One region of the Streptomyces sp. NPDC006487 genome, then DNA from elsewhere that is predicted to be linked to it. Evidence: riboswitches for the same ligand, from Rfam matches in the RefSeq annotation. Region 1 holds a riboswitch; the other holds the start of a gene.
The links. Region 1 has a riboswitch for S-adenosylmethionine ahead of ACFYM0_RS28375 (aminotransferase class V-fold PLP-dependent enzyme). Riboswitches for the same ligand answer to the same signal wherever they lie in the genome.
Positions count from the first base shown of each region.

Region 1 (3,238 bases):
GCGACAGCGTGGCGGCCCGCGGCTGGCCGGGCCTTCTGGACGCCCTGCTGACCGGCCGTGACCTCGGCGCCGACGACACGGCCTGGGCCATGGACCGGATCATGCGCGGGGAGGCCACCGACGCCCAGATCGCCGGCTTCGCCGTCGCCCTGCGGGCCAAGGGGGAGACCGTGGCCGAGATCAACGGCCTGGTCCGCGCCATGTACGAACACGCCAACCTGATCGAGGTGCCGGGCCGGACGGTGGACATCGTCGGCACCGGCGGCGACGGGGCCAAGACGGTCAACATCTCCACGATGTCGGCCGTCGTGGTGGCCGGCACGGGCGCCAAGGTGGTCAAGCACGGCAACCGGGCCGCTTCCTCCGCGAGCGGCTCCTCGGACGTCCTGGAGAAGCTGGGCGTCAACCTCGACCTCACCCCCGCGCGGGTCGTGGAGGTGGCCGAGGAAGCCGGGATCACCTTCTGCTTCGCCGTCAAGTTCCACCCCGCGCTGCGGCACGTGGCGGCGGCCCGCCGGGAACTGGGCATCCGGACCACCTTCAACTTCCTCGGCCCGCTGACCAACCCGGCGCGGGTCCGGGCGCAGGCCACCGGTGTGGCCGACGCGCGGGTGGCCCCGATCGTCGCGGGCGTCCTGGCGGAGCGGGGCTCCTCGGCGCTGGTCTTCCGCGGTGACGACGGGCTCGACGAGCTCACCACCACGGCGACCTCCCGGGTCTGGTGGGTCCGTGACGGCGAGGTCAGGGAGCAGGGCTTCGACCCGCGCGACATCGGCATCCCGCTGGTCCCGGTCTCCGCCCTGGCCGGGGCGGACGCCTCGTTCAACGCCGACGTGGCCCGCCGCCTGCTGGCCGGCGAGACCGGCCCCGTGCGCGACGCTGTGCTGCTGAACTCGGCGGCGGCCCTGGTCGCCCTGGACCCGGGCACGGGCACGCTGGAGGAGCAGCTCGCCGCCGGTGTCGTACGGGCGGCGGAGTCGGTGGACTCGGGCGCGGCCCGGGAGGCGCTGGCCCGCTGGGTGGCGGCGAGCAACGCGTAGCCGCCGGGAAGATTGACCGTTCCGACGGGATCCGGCCAAGATCCGGCACTGACCCCGGTCCGCCATGTGGACCGGGGTCTTGCGTTCGGAAGATCATGTGGCAGGATGCTCCTCAGGTCACGAGTGACAGCGTTTAGGCCCCGGCTTGCTGTCCGGCAACCCTCCTTCCGTGGCGGGGTGCCCCGGGTGATGACCAGGTCGTAGGCAGTGAGGCCTACGGCAAGCGCGGATCCCTCGAACACCAGGGGTCCTGGTCTCTCGAGGAGCGTTTTCCGTGAGCAAGCGAATGCGATAGGGCGACTCCGCCCCTTCTTCACCCCTCGGAACAGGGTCACTTCCGCGTACCCGCAGCACACCTGCGGCAGCACATCCGTGTGCGGCGGCCGATCCGCGTTCCCGGGGCACTCCCGTACCCCGAACGGCCGCAGCGCCGTATCCGCGTACGGGCACACCGAAGCCATTCACACCTGCCTGCCGGGAGATACCGCCATGTCCGCAACCCTGTCCGCGTCCTTCGCCTCTGGCGCCACCACCACTGCCGCCGCCCTCACCTCCGCGGCCGAGGGCCCTGCCTGTGCCGAGCCGCTGGCGGTTCTCGGCCGCGAGGTCACCGTGCCGCTCGTCACCGGCGGCGAGGTCACCTACGCCGCCCTCGACTACGCGGCCAGCGCCCCCGCGCTCCAGCGGGTCTGGGACGACGTGGCCGCGTACGCCCCGTACTACGGCAGCGTCCACCGCGGCGCCGGGTACCTCTCGCAGCTCTCCACCGACCTGTTCGAGCAGAGCCGGGTCACGGTCGCCGAGTTCCTCGACTGCCGCCCCTGCGACCAGGTGGTCTTCACCCGGTCCACCACCGACTCGCTCAACCTGCTGGCCGCCGTGCTCCCCGCCGGCTGCCAGGTCTTCGTCTTCGAGACCGAGCACCACGCCTCGCTGCTCCCGTGGACGAACGCCCAGGTCACCTACCTCAACGCCCCCCGCACCCCGGACGAGGCCGTGGCCACCCTGGAGCGCGCCCTGGCCGACCGGGACCCCTACGGCCCCGCGCTGGTCTGCGTCACCGGAGCCTCCAACGTCACCGGCGAGCTGTGGCCCGTCAAGGAACTCGCCGCCGCCGCGCACGCCCACGGCGCCCGCATCGTCCTGGACGCCGCCCAGCTGGCCCCGCACCACCCCGTCTCGGTCCAGGACCTCGACGTGGACTGGGTCGCCTTCTCCGGACACAAGCTCTACGCCCCCTTCGGCTCGGGCGTGCTCGCCGGCCGCGCCGACTGGCTGCAGGAGGCCGAGCCGTACCTCGCGGGCGGCGGCGCCTCCCGCAAGGTGGCCCGCCGGGAGGACGGCGGCGTGGACGTCGAGTGGCACACCACCGCCGCCCGCCACGAGGCCGGCTCCCCGAACGTCATCGGTGTCTACTCCATCGCCTCCGCCTGCAAGGCGCTGAACGAGGCAGGCTTCGAGAACCTCGTCGCCCGCGAGCAGCACCTCATCGCCAAGGTCCGCGAAGGCCTCGCCGAGGTCCCGGCGGTCCGCGTCCTGTCCCTCTTCGGCGACGACGCCCCGCGCGTGGGCGTCATCTCCTTCGTCGTCGACGGCTGGAACAGCTCGCACTTCGCGGCCGCGCTCTCCGCCGAGTACGGCATCGGCGTCCGCGACGGCCTGTTCTGCGCCCACCCGCTGGTCCGCACGCTGCTCGGCAGCGAGCCGCAGGCCCAGGGCGAGTGCGGAGCCCCGGAGGCGGCCCCGGGGGAGCGGTCGCTGAACGCGATCCGCGTCAGCTTCGGCGCCGGCACCCCCGACGAGCACGTGGACCGCTTCGTCCGCGCGGTCAAGGAGCTCGTCGCGGACGGCGCCAAGTGGCAGTACCGCACCGAAGAGGGCCGCTGCGTCCCGGCCGTCTGAGAGAGCCTTCGGGGCATGACCCACCGGGATCCGATACCGGCCGCGGGCCCGGGACGGTGACGACCACCGGACCCCGGAGCTGATCCGCGGGTGGTGGCGCGACCGGGCCCGCGTGCGGGAGCGGGCCGTGGCGCTGGACCGGAAGTGGTCGGTGTCGCGCCGGGAGGACGAGCGGGAAGCGCCGGCGGGGCCCGCGCGTACGTCGCCCACATCGACGGGGACCTCGCCGGCCACCTGCGCGGCTGTCTCTTCCGGCAGGAAGAGGGCCGCCCCGCCCGCCCGGGCGAGGCGTTGCC
Region 1 is NZ_JBIAHN010000017.1:33,789-37,026, reverse strand. It holds gene trpD (anthranilate phosphoribosyltransferase) at 1-1,040, shown strand, start outside; SAM riboswitch class IV at 1,156-1,272, shown strand; gene ACFYM0_RS28375 (aminotransferase class V-fold PLP-dependent enzyme) at 1,530-2,942, shown strand.

Region 2 (3,238 bases), on a different contig from region 1:
GCGTTGAACCACTTGACGGTGCCCTGAGCCATGCCTAACTCCCCTATTACTGGCCCTTGCGCAGGACCGCACTTCGCGGTCCCGGGTCAGAACTTGCGCCGGAACGCCTCGACCGGGGCTGAATGTATCCGCACCGCTGCTGTCTGCAACAGGTCATTCCGACGAGAATTCTGGACACAGTAAAAGATTGAAATAGGGTGAAAACTCGGAATATTCCAGGGCAACTCGGGCCGGACAAACCACGCCAAGGACCCATAGCGCACTTGCATGTTGACTCAATGTCAACCCTCTCGCGGCCCGCTCATATGCGGCGGGCAAGAACAGCGGAGGGGACTTCCCCAACTCTACCGCGCCCAACCCAGCAGAATTGCCCCCTCCGTTTGGTAACGGAGGGGGCAATTCAGTTTCTACGAGGTCTCGCGCAAGCCGTACGAGGGCTCAGCAGCCGCCCGCGACGGCGGGAATGATCGAGATGCCGGCGCCGTCCGGGGTGGAGGTCTGCAGCCCGCCCTCGAAGCGCACGTCGTCGTCGTTCACGTAGACGTTGACGAAGCGGCGCAGCTTGCCCTGGTCGTCCAGGACGCGCGCGGCGATGCCGGGGTGGCTGGCCTCCAGGGACCGGATGACCTCTTCGAGGGTCGCGCCCTCGGCGGGGACCTCGGCCTGGCCGCCGGTGTAGGTGCGCAGGATGGTGGGGATGCGGACGTTGACGCTCATGGCGCTACTGCCTTTCCGGTGTGCAGGGAGAAGAGGATCAGGCCAGGTTGGCGGCGCGGAACGCGTCCAGGCTCGGGCGGATGGTGGCGGTCTGGCCACCACCTTCGGCCACCGCCTCCAGGGTCTTGAGGCCGTCACCGGTGTTCAGGACCACGGTGGTCAGCGCGGGGTCGAGCTGCCCGTTCTCGATGAGCTTCTTCGTCACGCCGACGGTCACGCCGCCCGCGGTCTCGGCGAAGATGCCCTCGGTCTGGGCGAGGAGCTTGATGGCCTCGACGACCTGCTCGTCGTTGACGTCCTCGACGAAGCCGCCGGTACGGCGCGCGATGTCCAGGACGTACGGGCCGTCCGCCGGGTTGCCGATGGCCAGCGACTTGGCGATGGTGTTCGGCTTCTGCGGGCGGACCACCTCGTGACCGGCCTTGAAGGCGGTCGAGACGGGCGAGCAGCCCTCGGCCTGGGCACCGAAGATCTTGTACGGCTTGTCCTCGACGAGGCCGAGCTTGATCAGCTCCTGCAGACCCTTGTCGATCTTCGTGAGCTGCGAGCCGGAGGCGATCGGGATGACGATCTGGTCGGGCAGCTGCCAGCCGAGCTGCTCGCAGATCTCGTACGCCAGGGTCTTGGAGCCCTCGCCGTAGTACGGGCGCAGGTTGACGTTGACGAAGCCCCAGCCCTCGCCCAGCGGGTCGCCGATGAGCTCGGAGCAGAAGCGGTTGACGTCGTCGTAGTTGCCCTCGATGCCGACGAGGTCGCCACCGTAGACACCGGCCATGACGACCTTGCCCTGCTCCAGGTCGTGCGGGATGAACACGCAGGAGCGGAAGCCGGCGCGGGCGGCCGCGGCGCCGACGGCGCCGGCCAGGTTGCCGGTGGAGGAGCAGGAGAGGGTGGTGAAGCCGAAGGCGCGGGCGGCCTCGACGGCGATGGCCACGACGCGGTCCTTGAAGGAGTGCGTCGGGTTGCCGGAGTCGTCCTTGACGTACAGCTTGCCGGTGACGCCGAGCTCCTTGGCCAGGTTGGCCGCGTCCACGAGCTTGGTGAAGCCGGGGTTCAGGCTCGGCTTGGAGGCCACGTCCGCCGGGACGGGCAGCAGCGGCGCGTAGCGCCAGATGTTGTTGGGGCCGGCCTCGATGGCGGCGCGCAGGGCTTCCGGGTCGCCCAGCGGCAGCTCGTAGGCGACTTCGAGCGGTCCGAAGCACTCGGCGCAGGCGAAGATCGGGCCGAGCTCGAAGCGGGTACCGCACTCACGACAGGAAAGGCCGGTGGCGGGACCGAGATCGACAGAGGTGCCGGAAGCGCTGGTTTCAACGGTTTCGGCAGAGGTTGCGACAGACTGTGCAGCCATGATGGCGAGGCCCTTTCTCCTCATCTTCCCCATGGCGCACTTCGCCATGAGACGGAATTGGCACCTTCCCTAGCCGGGGACCTCGCTGGCGGCGCTGGTGTGCGCGATCGCGAGAACCGACTGGAGGGTTGCCGGGGCTTCAACGGGCCGTGTCCCTCTGCCCCTCTGGATGAGCGGTATGGCACCGGCACACGCGCTCTGTGGCGCGCCGGTGCGTTTGTACGCGGGGACCCCCGGCATGCGGTGGACCTTCGCGTTGTTCAAGACTGTAACCGAAGGCCCGGGTGGTTGAGACAGCCGTCCGAACCGCGAGATGGATCACAATTCGGTCCAAACCACTGATGAACCCGATGATGAACCAGGGAGTGCTGAAGGTGCTGGAAGAGGTGGAGCGCTGGTTGGCAGACCGCTCCTGGTCAGCCGCCGACCGACCGCTCGGCCAGCTGCTTTCGGCCAAGCGGGCAGCGGGCACCACGGTGAGCGTGGTGCTGCCGGCGCTGAACGAGGAGGCGACGGTCGGCGAGATCGTCGAGGTGATCCGGCGCGATCTGATCGAGGGCCTGCCGGTGCCCCTGGTGGACGAGCTCGTCGTGATCGACTCGGGCTCCACGGACCGCACCGCCGAGGTCGCGGCCAAGGCCGGGGCCCGGGTGGTGCACCGCGACGAGGTCCTGCGGCGGATCCCGGCGCTGCCCGGCAAGGGCGAGGTGCTGTGGCGCTCGCTGCTCGTCACGAGCGGCGACATCGTCTGCTTCGTGGACGCGGACCTGCGCGATTTCTCGGCCGACTTCGTCTCGGGGATCGTCGGCCCGCTGCTGACCGATCCGGACGTGCGGTTCGTCAAGGCCATGTACGACCGGCCCCTCGGCCAGGAGTTCGGCGACCCGGCCGGCCCGGCCTCCGCCAAGGCCAACGGGCAGGGCGGCCGGGTCACGGAGCTGGTGGCCCGTCCGCTGCTCAACCTCCACTGGCCGCAGCTGGCCGGCTTCGTCCAGCCGCTGGGCGGCGAGTACGCCGTACGCCGCGAGCTGCTGGAGCGGCTGCCGTTCCCCGTGGGCTACGGAGTCGAGCTGGGCCTGCTGGTGGACGCGCTGCACACGGCCGGGCTGGACGCGCTGGCCCAGGTGGACGTGGGCGTACGGCTGCACCGCCACCAGGACGGCCAGGCGCTGG
Region 2 is NZ_JBIAHN010000021.1:48,342-51,579, forward strand. It holds gene ACFYM0_RS32175 (cold-shock protein) at 1-32, opposite strand, end outside; gene ACFYM0_RS32180 (MoaD/ThiS family protein) at 439-717, opposite strand; gene thrC (threonine synthase) at 755-2,065, opposite strand; SAM riboswitch class I at 2,083-2,241, opposite strand; gene ACFYM0_RS32190 (glucosyl-3-phosphoglycerate synthase) at 2,440-3,238, shown strand, end outside.
Region 2: another riboswitch for S-adenosylmethionine. It lies ahead of thrC (threonine synthase); the one in region 1 lies ahead of ACFYM0_RS28375 (aminotransferase class V-fold PLP-dependent enzyme).